4 regions of the Gardnerella nova genome follow, and region 4 is predicted to be linked to each of the others. Evidence: riboswitches for the same ligand, from Rfam matches in the RefSeq annotation. Region 4 holds a riboswitch; each other region holds the start of a gene.
What was found. Region 4 has a riboswitch for thiamine pyrophosphate ahead of thiM (hydroxyethylthiazole kinase). Riboswitches for the same ligand answer to the same signal wherever they lie in the genome.
Positions count from the first base shown of each region.

Region 1 (3,411 bases), 460 kb from region 4:
ATCGGCAAAATCCTTTATGCCAATAGCAGTGTGCGCTACAGATTTGGCTGAGTCTCTTGACGTTCGCGAGCGCCAAGCAGGATTAAACAAGCTCTCGGAACTGCTTACAAAATACAATCTCTCAAAATAAAATGTTATATGACAAAAAAGTTGGGAAGTAGGACATGAAGAAAAATGCTTTTGGCGATTATATTGTTTTTGTCGACGAAAGTGGTGACCAAAGTCTTGTTAGCATAGACAAACAGTATCCTGTGTTTGTTTTGTCTTTTTGTATCTTTGAAAAGAAGCATTATGTGGAACATGTTGTGCCAGAGATTCTTAAATTAAAGTTTGATTTTTTCGGTTCAAATATTCCTATACTGCATGAGCGTGAGATTCGAAAAAGAATTGGAGTTTTTAATATTCTTATGGAAGATACTGTAAGAAATGAATTCTTCAATAGATTAAATCAAATAATTGAATCATCTAATTTTACGATTGTTTCAACAGTGATCGATAAGAATAAATATTCTCATTATGATGCTCCTAAAAATCCTTATGTTATTGGCATGAATTTTGGCATTGAGCGCATTTTTTATGAATTGCAGGAACGTAATCAAGTTGGTAAAACAATTCCTATCATTTTTGAAAGTCGTGGTAAGAAAGAGGATTCTAATCTTGAAAAGGCTTTTAATAGCTTTATAGATTCTTCTAATATTTGCGGCATTAAAGGAATGTTTGATTTTAATTGCATAAGTAAATCTGCTAATTTGCAAGGTCTTCAGTTAGCTGATCTAGTTGCTAGACCTATTGGCATACGTTATTTGCATCCTACGCAATCTAATAGAGCGTATGACATATTGATAAATAAAATCAGGAGGTCTAGAGATGGAGAAATTAAAGGTTATGGAGTAAAAGTTTATCCAGAAAAGGAACCTTATTGATTAAGCGAGAATAAAAAGCAAAAAGCTCTAGGCATGATGCCTAGAGCTTTCGCCGACCGAGTACTCCCAATCCATTTGTTCCATCATTGTATCATATATAATCTTATTTACTAAATTATTTAATTTAAAAAAATTAATACATAATGTAGGGTAATCAGAAAGAGTCCGTAAAGCTAAGCTGGTGAATATTCGTGGGCATAAGCCAAGTTCTTCAACACCGCTAAAAACTCAGCTAACCAACTGAAAAAGTAACAGTAGTAAGCAAAACATTGTTACTAACTCAGTCAACCAACTGAGAAAGTAATGGTAATAAGCAAAACATGTCAGAAACAAACCGCCATCCAGCGCGCAAACAGCACCAAACGACACGCCAAAATAGGCGAGGGCTTGCATTTGAGAATATTTCGGGTATAGTAGTTACTCGTGCTTCGGCGCTGACATAGTTAGCAAGAAAGCATTGCGGACATAGCTTAGTTGGTAAAGCGCAACCTTGCCAAGGTTGAGACCGCGGGTTCGAGTCCCGTTGTCCGCTCTAGGTCCGATGAGTTATTCGACCTTACGGTGGGTTAGCCAAGCGGTTAGGCAGCGGCCTGCAAAGCCGTATAGATGAGTTCGACTCTCGTACCCACCTCGATTAAGCGGTAAGCTTAATACACAACCGGGCGGTTGGCGCAGTGGTAGCGCACTTCCCTGACACGGAAGGGGTCACAAGTTCGAACCTTGTATCGCCCACTCGAAAGGATTGCCTTTCACGCATAATTAAAAAGATTTTGGGTGATTGGCGCAGCGGCTAGCGCACTTCCTTCACACGGAAGGGGTCATAGGTTCGATTCCTATATCACCCACAATAGGCACGCAGTGTTAGTAGCACTGCGTTTTTTTGTTTTTAAATAGCAATCACCCATTCTTTGGCCTATAACCACATTCTTTCACAAAAACACACATAAAGATGTTCATTTTGCGTTCGTTTAATATCGTGCTATACTCATCCACGTACAAGTGAAAATTGCAGGGGTACTGGCAACAGTTGAGAAACACCCTTTGAACCTGTTTTGTTAAGACATGCGTAGGGAGCAATTACAGTAAGTGATTTCTTTCTATCACGAATTTTCGTGATATCGTAAGTTGCGGCAAAGTGGCGGCAATTACACAAGTATCTACTAAAAAAACAAAACAAAAACAAAACAAAATACAAACACAAATACAAAACGAAATATATTACTCAATATCACTTTGGGTAAAAGTTTTGGGTAAAAATACTGCACCACTTAAGGAGGAAAACTGCGCAATGATAGATAGCAGCATTAGTGCTGAAAATATCGAATCTGCTATAAGTTGGCTCGCAGGATTCACAGAAAAGCCAGGGGAGCCAGGAGTTACACGCCCGCTTTACACTAAATCTTGGAAACAGGCGCTTTTTGCTCTCAGTCAACGTTTTGAAAAACTTGGCATGACCGTGGAATTTGATTCAGTAGGTAACTTAATTGCCACTGTTAAAGGAAGCGAAAAGCCTGAAAGCGTAATAGCGTGTGGATCACATATCGATACTGTTTCAAGAGGCGGTCGTTTTGACGGCCAACTCGGCATCGTTGCAGCTTACCTAGCAGTGAAAAATTTGCTTACTCGATACGGAAAGCCAAAGAAAAGTCTTCGCATTATTTGCTTAGCAGAAGAAGAAGGTTCACGTTTCCCTTACGTTTTTTGGGGATCCAAAAACTTTTTCGGACTCGCTAAAAAAGAGGATGTAGAGCATATTTGTGACAGCAACGGCGTTCCTTTTGAAACCGCGATGCGCGAAGCTGGATTCAACTATCAAACTACCGAGCCTCAATTTGCAAATCTTGAAGCGTGGATCGAACTTCATATTGAGCAAGGACCAACGCTTTACAGCAATCATGAGGATCTCGGCATTATCACTAGCATTGCAGGTCAGCATCGTTGGGATATTCACCTTAAGGGTGTGCAAAACCATGCTGGAACAACTATGATGCGTTACAGGCACGATGCCGTAGATTGCATGTCTCACATCGTTGCCAAAAATCTTGACAAAGCAAAAGAAGCGGGAGACCCTCTCGTACTCACCTTTGGCCGCATCAACGTGATTCCAAATCAGGTAAACATCGTTCCAGGCGAAGTCACATTTTCAATGAACTGCCGTCACACTGACAAAGCTTTTCTTGATCAATTCCTTCAAGAGCTTGATGAAGATATTCACCAGACTGCTGAGTCTTATGGCATTACGGCAACAATTGATAAATGGATGTCTGACGATCCTACACCTTTGCACAACGATATTATTCAGCTACTCACCAACCAAGCAGAAAAGAACGGTTACGAATATAGAATAATGCACTCTGGAGCTGGTCAAGATACGCAAATTTTTGCGCCTTTTGTAAAGTCCGGAATGATTTTCGTCCCTTCTAAAGACGGTATTAGCCACGCTCCTGAAGAATACACAGATCCTCAGGATGCTGTTCACGGCGTAAAG
Region 1 covers NZ_CP058369.1:634,785-638,195, forward strand. The annotation lists gene HXT56_RS02655 (DNA-binding protein) at 1-130, shown strand, start outside; gene HXT56_RS02660 (DUF3800 domain-containing protein) at 165-923, shown strand; tRNA gene HXT56_RS02665 (tRNA-Gly) at 1,383-1,455, shown strand; tRNA gene HXT56_RS02670 (tRNA-Cys) at 1,484-1,554, shown strand; tRNA gene HXT56_RS02675 (tRNA-Val) at 1,584-1,655, shown strand; tRNA gene HXT56_RS02680 (tRNA-Val) at 1,696-1,768, shown strand; TPP riboswitch at 1,924-2,013, shown strand; gene HXT56_RS02685 (hydantoinase/carbamoylase family amidase) at 2,212-3,411, shown strand, end outside.
Region 1: it holds a riboswitch for thiamine pyrophosphate, as region 4 does, so the genes downstream of both, HXT56_RS02685 (hydantoinase/carbamoylase family amidase) here and thiM (hydroxyethylthiazole kinase) in region 4, are expected to answer to the same signal.

Region 2 (3,411 bases), 200 kb from region 4:
GACCCGAATGCTACGCAGAAGCAAGTCGACGAAGCGTTGCGCAAGTTGAAGCATGCCAAGGATCTTATTGCTGATAAGTATAAGACCGTCTTGGATGATTTGCAGCGAGCATACGACAAGGATGAGCCGTTTAGCAAGACGCTTGAGTACACGAATGCGTTGAACGCAGGAGACAATAACGGGAACAACCCGGATGTGGCGGCGTACAAGAAGGCGTTGGATGAAGCTAAGCGCGTGCTGAACGACCCGAATGCAACCCAAAAGCAAGTTGACGACGCGTTAAGCAAGCTGAGGGAAACAAGAGACCTAATTGCAAAGAAGTACAAGACCAATAAGGAAGAGCTGCAGAAGGAATATGACAAGGATGGATCCTTCACAGCTTCGCCAGAATTCAATGGTGCGTTAGTATCTATTGGTTTAGACGGCGAAGAAAATCCGGACTTGGCGGCGTACAAGAGTGCATTGACTGAAGCTAAGCGCGTGCTGAACGATCCGAAGGCTACCCAAAAGCAGGTTGATGATGCGTTGCGAAAGCTTAAGGAAGCAAGGCAGCGAATTATTGACAACTACAACAGTGGTGACGATTTTGACTTCGACGGCCTTGGTGATTTGGGTGACTTTGGCGACGATAGTGACGCGAACGAAAATGGCTACGGCAATTATAACGGTGGCGGCAATTATAGTGGCGGCAGCTATAGCGGCGTCTATAATAACGGTTCTGCTAATGGGTTCGGAACAAGCACCGTTGGAAGAGTAGAAACCGTTGACAAATCTGCTCTGAAGGTTGAAGTAGATAATTCCGTGAGCACTATCGGCAACGGCGAAAATGCATACACGCATTCGTATGTCACTGTTGCTAATACGCCGGAAGCCAAGAACTACCAGAACGCGCTCGACCACGCTAAGCAGGTGCTTTCTGACCCTAACGCCACACAAGCTCAGGTTGACGAAGCACTTAACGCTTTGCGAAACGCAAAGGATGCTCTGTCAAAGCGGCTTGCTGGCAACGAAGGAAAGTCTAACGGTGGCAAGATTGCGGATACCGGTGCAAACATCTCGGCATTCGCAGGTCTTGCTGCGACCCTTGCTGGATTAGGTATTGCAGGTTTCGTAGTGCGACGTCGCAAGAATCGCAAATAAGCGTTAGTTACTTTATGTAATTAACATTGCAGCCAACGTGCTGGTGTGAACTTTCTCCCATGAGTTCACGCCGGCACGTTTTTTATTAGTGTAATTAGTGTGGTAGGTAATTAAACGTAATTAATACGAAATTAAACAAATAAAGCCCTATTTTTTATGATAATTAGCGCCTGTTCTTCATAAAAGTGTTAAAATTTTGCATTAGTTGCGATGTGAAAAGTCAGCAATGTCGTTTCCATTTTGCAGCTGCGTGATATAAATTTACAAAATTAAATTCGCGAAAATTGCTGGCTATTTTCAAAGCAAGTATGCATACGTGCGTGAAAGTGCTGTAAAAGGCCGCAATATTTTGCTGTAAGTGCATAGTTTGAAACACAAACTATGCTCCCGGGAGCTTGTTCTATACAGGCTGAGAGGGCGGAAGCCGACCGGAAACCTGATGCGGGTAATGCCGCCGTAGGGAAGGAGTATATATGCGAAATATTCGTATTATTGGTGCAGGTATTATCGGTTTAGCAACAGCGTGGAGACTTACGGAAGCTGGCGTAAAAGTCAGTATTATTGATCCGGATCCAGTTTCGGGTGCTTCTCACCATGCTGCCGGCATGTTGGCGCCTACCGCAGAAATGCAATATCAGCAAGAAGCGTTGTATCCACTTATGTTCGAGTCTGCAACCATGTATAAGGAATTGGTTGATTCGGTTGCAAAGTACACCGATAAGCCAACCGGCTACTTAGAGTGCGGCTCTTACGTAATTGGCGGCGACGCTGCAGATAACGAGCACGTAAACGAGTTGCTAAACTTGCAGCATCGTTACGGCCGTAGAGCTGAGCATATTTCTGTTAGTAAGCTTCGTGAAATTGAGCCTGCTCTTTCGCCAACTATTGCTGGCGCTGTAAGCGTGCCGGACGACCATCAAATCAATCCTCGTCTTTTCACTGCAGCTATGATTGATGCACTTGAAAAGCGCGGTGTTGTTATTGAGCGTCGCGCTTCGACTCCAGATGATTTAGGACCGGACACAGTTTTGGCATCCGGCTTGGGTGCTAAGGATATGCTTCCGCAGCTTAAGCTTCGCGCTGTGTGGGGCGATATGATTCGCATGACTATTCCAGAGCCTCTGCGCCCAATTTTGAGCTCTGTGGTTCGTGGTTTTGTGCATGACCGTCCAGTTTATTTGGTCCCTCGCGCTAAGGAAACAGGCGAGCTTGTGCTCGGCGCTACTTCTCGCGAAGACGACCGCGATATTCCAAAGGTTGGCGGCGTGCTCGACTTGCTTCGCGATGCTGCAAGCGTGCTTCCTGGCATTCAGGAATGCTCGATTACTGAGGTTACCGCTGGCGGCCGCCCTGGAACTCCAGACGATTTGCCGTTCATTGGTATTGATCCTAAGACGCATACTACGATTTCCACTGGCTACTTCCGTCACGGTATTTTGCTCACCGCTTTGGGTTCTTCTTTGACTACAAAGCTTGTGCTTGAGCAAGAGTTGACTGAGAAGGAAAAGGGCTTCTTGGAAAGCTGCGATCCTGCTCGCTTCTAGTTACGCAAGTTTCTAGTAAACGTTTCTAGTAACGCAATTTTAATAGACGTTAATAAAGGTTGAATTATGCAAATCGTCGTCAATGGTGAAACTATTGAAGTTCAAGATGGGCTAACTGTTTCTGAGCTTATTGCTCAGCGTTACGGTTCTGACGCTGGTCCTGGCATAGCTGTTGCAATTGGCGACGATGTGCTTTCACGCAATCAGTGGGCGTCGACTGTGATCTGCGATGGTAATCAAATTGAGATTCTCAGCGCAGTTCAAGGCGGCTGACGTTTACAAAATATTAAATTTTAAATAAAAGGCTTAAAATGGCAGAAAATAATTCTGAAAATAATGCAGAAGAAAGTGTCGATACTTGGCAGCTTTGCGGCAAAACTTTACACTCAAGGCTTTTGCTTGGCACTGGCGGCATGACGAGCATTGACATTATGGAAAAGACGCTTGTAGCTTCGGGTGCGGAAGTGGCAACTGTTGCTTTGCGTCGTCACGCAAAGACTGGCGTAGATATTTACGGAATGCTTCAGCGCCATAATATTAACGTTTTGCCAAATACTGCAGGATGCAAGACAGCGCATGACGCTGTGCTCACGGCAAAAATGGCTCGTGAATCTCTTGGAACCGACTGGATCAAGCTCGAAGTTATTGCAGACGACGATACTTTGCTTCCAGATACTCGCGAAGTGTTGCTTGCTGCAGAAAAGCTGGTTGAGGAAGGCTTTGACGT
Region 2 covers NZ_CP058369.1:1,295,844-1,299,254, reverse strand. The annotation lists gene HXT56_RS05090 (peptidase) at 1-1,140, shown strand, start outside; TPP riboswitch at 1,518-1,622, shown strand; gene thiO (glycine oxidase ThiO) at 1,614-2,684, shown strand; gene thiS (sulfur carrier protein ThiS) at 2,751-2,957, shown strand; gene HXT56_RS05075 (thiazole synthase) at 2,996-3,411, shown strand, end outside.
Region 2: it holds a riboswitch for thiamine pyrophosphate, as region 4 does, so the genes downstream of both, thiO (glycine oxidase ThiO) here and thiM (hydroxyethylthiazole kinase) in region 4, are expected to answer to the same signal.

Region 3 (3,411 bases), 320 kb from region 4:
GCAGTATCCGGATCGTAGCTTAAGTTAAACTGATCTAACCAACGGAACTCAAAGCGCGCCTTACTAATAGCGTTATCGCGATCCATAGCATGCGGATGATGCTTAGCAAGATCAGCCGCGTGGCAAGCAATCTTATACGCAATCACGCCCTGCTTCACGTCATCCTTATTCGGCAATCCCAAATGCTCTTTAGGAGTTACGTAGCAAAGCATTGCAGTACCGTAGCGTGCAATCTCTACGCCGCCAATTGCGGAAGTAATATGATCATAGCCCGGGGCAGTATCGGTAGTTAAAGGACCAAGCGTATAGAATGGAGCGTTCTGGCAAATCGCCTTTTCCATCTCAATATTCATGCGCACAGTGTCGAATGGCACGTGTCCTGGACCTTCAATCATTACTTGCACATCATGTTGCCAAGCAATCTTCGTAAGCTCGCCAAGCGTCATAAGCTCGGAAAGCTGAGCTGCGTCGTTAGCATCAGCCAAGCTACCTGGACGCAAACCGTCACCCAAAGAGAAAGCAACATCATACTTTGCGAAAATCTCGCATAACTCTTCAAAGTGCGTGTAAAGGAAACTTTCTTGATGATGCTGTAGGCACCACTCTGCCATAATCGAGCCGCCGCGTGACACAATACCTGTTACGCGGTTTGCGGTAAGCGGCACGTAGCGAAGTAGCACGCCAGCGTGAATAGTCATGTAGTCAACGCCCTGCTCGCACTGCTCAATAACCGTGTCTCGGAACAGCTCCCAGCTAAGCTTAGAAGCATCATCCTCAACCTTTTCCAAAGCCTGGTACATTGGTACGGTTCCAATTGGCACAGGGGAGTTACGTAAAATCCATTCGCGAGTCGTGTGAATATCGTTACCGGTGGAAAGATCCATCACGGTATCAGCACCCCACTTCGTGGCCCACGTAAGCTTTTCTACTTCTTCGTCGATAGACGACGTAACAGCAGAATTGCCCATGTTTGCGTTGAGCTTCGTTAAGAAGCGAGAACCAATAATCATAGGTTCAGCTTCCGGATGGTTAATATTGCAAGGAATTACAGCGCGTCCGGCTGCAACTTCTTCGCGAACCAGCTCCACGTCACAATTTTCGCGAGTAGCAACATATTGCATTTCTGGAGTTACGATTCCGTGGCGAGCGTACCACATTTGCGTAATCGGATGATCCGCACCCTTCATTGGCTTATGCGTGCGACCACGCCATTCCTTAGAAGCCTTACCGCGCTTAATAGCGCGCTTGCCATCGTCTTGGAGATTACGCCTGCGTCCTTCATACTCTACAACATCACCGCGGTCGCGAATCCAATCGAGACGAAGTGGAGCTAAACCTTCTTTAGGATCGCACTTTGGACCTTCCGTATTGTAGTCCTTAAAAGGCGGGTTAGGTCCCACGCCTGGAGTATCCGAAAGCTTAATTTCCGTGTACGGAACCTCCAAATCGTAGGAACCGTACTCGTATTCAAAATGAACAGGAGTTGTTTTGCGAATATGCGCCTTGTCTCGCTGAGTGCAACCGCGAGCCGCAATATCAACACGTTGTTGCTTAGCTAATTTTGCTGCATCTTTTGCTTCTTTAGCGTTAATAAACGTCGGCTTCTTTTCTTCAGATGGTTTTGAAGACTTTTCTTCTGTATTTTCCGCTACGATTACGCGTTTAGCGTAACCATGTTTTACTTCACCCCGTACAGCTTTCCAACGTTCAACAAATTCACGCATAGTGGATTCTGGTGTTTCTGAAGCATAAAGCGGCTCGGAAACGAAGAAGCCCGCAGCTTTAGTTCCTGCGATCATAGACACATCGTCAAGTTGCGTTTTGCCACCAACCAAAACCGGAAAATCACTCGCAGAGCAAATCGTATTAATTTTTGCTTCGTCAAGCGTAGTATGATTTGCTTCCAATTCGTAGGAGGCAGTAGTATTTTCGCATCCTTCTTCAGGATTGTGCATGGCAGTTACGCAAATATAATCAATGCAACCATCCGGAAGCTCATTAATAACTTTGACTAAACTTTCGGTTTCAACAGACAAGCCAATAATAGCGTCCTCTCCAAGCAAAGCACGTGCTTCTCGAGGTTCCATATCGCTTTGGGCAAGGTGAATGCCGTCAACTTTGATACTTTGATTTCTAGCTTGCCAAGCAACGTCAACTCGCTCGTCAATAACAAACGTTACGGAATCGCACTTATTGTTATCTTCAATAATTTGAGCGATATCGCGAGCAATAGTTGTAATTTCCTTAGCGTTTTCATTGTTGCAATGCAGGCGAACAAGTGTCGCTCCAGCGCGTAAAGCGTCGTCAACAATATCTGTAAGTGGTCGATTATTACAAGCTTGTGGGTCTGCAATAAAGCAGGCGTTTATATTGAATTGGTCACGCATCGAGGCATACGGATAATTCGAGGTCATATGAGAATCATTGCTCCCTACGTTGTATTAACTAACAGGTTCTAAGGGTCAGGTTTTCGCCTATCTCAGCCTTCTTACGAAAGCTCCCCTGCAAAAAATGAATCGTTGGCTAGTTTACACGATTATATGACCTTAACAAGTTACGGTATGTTGTGAAATTCAGCGCTCGTGGTGATTAATGTAGCTGGAAATAAAATCTCCCAAACTTTGCACGATTTGCACGAGAATAATGCAGAGTACCACGGCCACAGCCATTACATCGTACTGGTAACGCTGGTAGCCGTAACGAATAGCAATATCGCCAAGACCGCCTGCGCCTACGGTTCCAGCCATTGCGGAGAAACCAAAAAGCGTAATAAAGGTAAGAGCAGCTCCACGAATAAGCGAAGGTAACGCTTCCCACAACAATACTTTGCGCACAATCTGCAATTTACTAGCGCCAAAGCTTTGTGCGGCCTCAATTAAGCTTCCGTCAACTTCTGCCAACGACTGTTCGACAATACGAGCAACGAATGGGGCAGCGGTAACAACCAGCGGCACAATAGCACCCGGAACACCAAGGGAAGTGCCAACAATCAGGCGAGTGAACGGAATTAAAGCTACGAGCAAAATAATAAATGGTATCGAACGCACAATATTAACTATCCAACCAAGAACAGCATTCAACGGCGCATTTGGGCAAATACCTTTCTTGCCGGAAGTAATCAGCAACACGCCAATAGGAAGGCCAATAACGTATGCCAACACTGTTGCGATTGAAGTCATAACTAAAGTATCGAGCACGCCTTCAACCAGCAAATCACCGTATTCGCTCGTAAATTGTGTAACAGCTTCCAACATATTATTTCACCTCATTCGTAAGCGTATGAGCAGCAGCAGGCTTTTTACGATGATTTTCTTGCTTTTCGTCTGCAATAAGCGTGCGCAAAATATCACTTTGTGGATTCGCAAATAATTCTGTGGTATCGCCTAACTCCACAATATGACCGCCGTCAAT
Region 3 covers NZ_CP058369.1:776,181-779,591, reverse strand. The annotation lists gene thiC (phosphomethylpyrimidine synthase ThiC) at 1-2,414, opposite strand, end outside; TPP riboswitch at 2,412-2,514, opposite strand; gene HXT56_RS03240 (methionine ABC transporter permease) at 2,574-3,254, opposite strand; gene HXT56_RS03235 (methionine ABC transporter ATP-binding protein) at 3,256-3,411, opposite strand, start outside.
Region 3: it holds a riboswitch for thiamine pyrophosphate, as region 4 does, so the genes downstream of both, thiC (phosphomethylpyrimidine synthase ThiC) here and thiM (hydroxyethylthiazole kinase) in region 4, are expected to answer to the same signal.

Region 4 (3,411 bases):
GAGTGCGTAGAGCAGGCTTTTGAGGAGGCGTCGCCGAAGCAGCGCGTGCTTGCGGCGCAGGCGTATATGACATCGTGCGTGTACGAGTACGATTTCTTTAATCAAGCTCATCGAGCATTGCGTTAATGCTCCGAGTTGCTTTCGCGCGCTTTGACCGAGCTTGAAATCCCAATGATTTCAAGCTCGGTCAAAGCGCTGCGCGAGCGTTGGCTGTTTTTGTAACATTCTCCGGAGTTTTTCCCGCAAATGTTCCATAATTACGCAAATTCAGCAACAAATGCCGGAGAAAAAACTCCCGCAAATGTTCCATAAATTGACCAAAACGCTCGCGCGGATTGCGACGCGCTCGCTACGAAACTCGCGTTGGAAGTCCCCCGGACTTCCAACTTAAGCGAGTTTCCGCTCCGAGTTGCCTTCGCGCGCTACGCTCAAAGTGCGAAAGCAGGTCGTCGCGCTGTGCGAACGTCACCGTTTTTTTCGTTACTCGTGCAGTTTGCATGCAGCGTGAGTGTCTCTTAATCCTGTTTTTCGGACCCGCGTGCAGTCGGAGTACTGCGCGAGTGTCTCTTAATCCTGTTCTTCGGACCCGCGTGCAGTCGTAGTACTGCGCGAGTGTCTCATTTTGCTTGTTTTGGGACACTGGTGCAGTCGGAGTGCTGCGTTAGGGTCTCTTAATCACGTTCTTCGGACACGCGCGCAGATCGCGTGCTGCGTTAGGGTCTCTTAATCACGTTCTTCGGACCCGCGTGCAGTTGGCAGCACTCACAAAACACAGCCAAATTCCCAATGAACAACCACACTAATCTGCCCTGCCTTCGTCAATCGAGACGAAGGCAGACCTCGCTTGCGTTGAAAGCACACCGTGCTTTCAACTTGAGCAAGCTCACGCTCCGAGTTGCCTTCGCGCGCTAAATCGCAGCGCTCAAGCAGGTCGTCGCGCAACTGTTCCACAAAAGCGCTCGCACTACAAGCAATCGCGCTTTACTCAGCAATCGCGCGCTTAAGCTCGCGCGCAACTTTAGCCGCATCCTCAGCGCACATAAGCGCCGACACAGTGCACACGCCGTCAATCTCAAGACCTCGAATAGGGAACACTGTGTTCTCGTGAATTCCGCCAATTGCCAACGTTTTCACGCCCATCGTGTGCGCAACTTTCGCAACCTCATTCACGCCCTCAACTCCCAGTGGCGGCACATCGTGCGCTTTCGTATGCGTTTCAAAAGCAGCGCCAATACCAATCACATCCGGCAGAGGTACGTCACTTTCCTTGCACTCGCGGTACGCTTTCTCCATCAAATCCGGGCGCGCGCACGAAAGCCCCACCATCCACTCAGCCGGCATCGCCTTTCGCGCCTCAACAAACGGCGTATCCTTCTGCCCAATATGCAAGTTAAAACCAAGCCGAGCCGCGCAATCAACATGATCGTCAATAAACACGGGCACATCGCCGTGTCCGGAATCAATAAGCGCGTGACGCAACTTCTTAGCCTTAGCCGCAATCTCAGCGTCGTCGGAATACTTGTCGCGCAACTGCACAACCGTAACGCCGCCCTCAATCGACTCCACGGCCACTTCTTCTTCCGGACGATTTCCCATGCGCGGATCCGTAACCAAGTACAGCGTCCAATCCACAGGTTCCACAGTAAACTCAATATTAGTAAGCTCAAGCATGTCGTCTACGCTCAGCGTTGAAAGCGCGTCCATCCACAGCGTGCGGAATGTGCCGGGAGCCGTGGTTTGGCGGGCGGCCCAAGTTCCAGCGGCGGCGGCGTGCACGTGCGCAGCAACAGTTGCGGCGAGCGGGCGCTCCGGGTTTGCTCCAACGTACGCTGCAACCAACGCTCCCAAAGCGCAACCGGTTCCAACGACTTTAGTCATAGCTGCGTGGCCGCCTGTTACGCGAGCCAAGCAGCCGTGACCGTAAATCGCATCCTTTTCGCCGGAAACTGCCACTACTGAGCCGTACTTTTTAGCCAATTCGCGCGCGGCCTGAAGCGCGTCGTTCACGCTATCGTGTGAATCAACGCCCTTGCCGTTGCTTTCCTTGCCGGCGAGCGCCATGATTTCGGAAGCGTTCGCGCGAATTACGGTAGGGTGGTGCTTAACGATTTCGTGGATAAAGCGCGTGCGTGGGGCGAGCGCCGGCACGCCAATGCCAACCGGGTCAAGCACCCATGGGGTATCGGCTTTTTCGCAGCCTTCAACGGCGGCGCGCATGTATTCGGAAGTTTCCGGCTGGTGGAATGTGCCGACGTTGATGAGCACGCCGGTGGCGATTTGGGTGAGTTCGCGCGCTTCTTCCGGGTCGGTGACCATAATCGGTGAGGCTCCTGCGGCGAGCAGCGCGTTGGCGGTGATGTCTTGCACGATTACGTTCGTGATGCAGTGGGTGAGTGGCTGCGTTGCGCGCACGCGTTCGACGCATTGGCGCACGTCGGCAAGGAACATGCGGCGGCGGGCGCGCGCGGAGAAGCAGGTGTCGACTTTGGTTGCGTTGGTTGCGTTTGCTTCGTTGCAGTTATTGGTTTCTGGGGCGTTATCTTTTGTCATAATGTTTCCCTTCGCTAGCACTATCTAGATCAGGTTCTGCGGATGTAATCTCAGCGCCGTCCGCGATTTTGCGGCGATTGCGCACTCCGAACCATCCTTCGACTATATCTTTTGTTCGTGACTTACTTTCTTCTGCGCTGCGATTTAGCGTGCGTTAGTTTCTTTACAACGCTGTATAGGGACTGTCGCTTTTTGGGGAGATTTCGTTAGTTTCTTTACAACGTTGTATAGTGACTGTCACTTTTTAGGGAGATTTCGTTAGTTTCTTTACAACGTTGTAAAGGGACTGTCGTTTTTTGGCGAGATTCCGTTATTTTCTGTACAGCGCTGTAAAGGGACTGTCGCTTTTATGGAACATTTGCCGGAGAATTCCCGGCGTTTGCGCGACGACCTGCCTGAGCGCTGCGATTTAGCGCGCGAAGGCAACTCGGAGCGGAAACTCGCTTAAGTTGGAAGTCCGGGGGACTTCCAACGCGAGTTTCGTAGCGAGCGCGTCGCAATCCGCGCGAGCGTTTTGGTCAATTTTTGGAACATTTGCGGGAGTTTTTTCTCCGGCAAATGTTGCTGGATTTGCGTAATTATGGAACATTTGCGGGAGATTTCCCGGCGTTTGAACGTATCTACAAAAAGTGCGCCGCATTTTTGCAATTTCTTCTACAGATTTTCCCTTTCCGATGTGTAAGTATGAGTATGGTAAAAAATAAGTGATTAAAGTTACGAAAGCGAGATAACATGACGAACGATTCCGCGCTAAAGCAACAAACCCCACTCACCAATCACGAATATGCCTCGCGCACTGCAATCCGCGCAATTGCAATAGTCGCGTCCGTTTATGGCATGGCGGCTTCCTGGGAAGGTTGG
Region 4 covers NZ_CP058369.1:1,093,693-1,097,103, reverse strand. The annotation lists gene HXT56_RS04455 (bifunctional hydroxymethylpyrimidine kinase/phosphomethylpyrimidine kinase) at 1-126, shown strand, start outside; gene HXT56_RS04450 (hypothetical protein) at 763-951, opposite strand; gene thiM (hydroxyethylthiazole kinase) at 982-2,550, opposite strand; TPP riboswitch at 2,540-2,649, opposite strand; gene HXT56_RS04440 (hypothetical protein) at 2,960-3,139, opposite strand; gene HXT56_RS04435 (hypothetical protein) at 3,283-3,411, shown strand, end outside.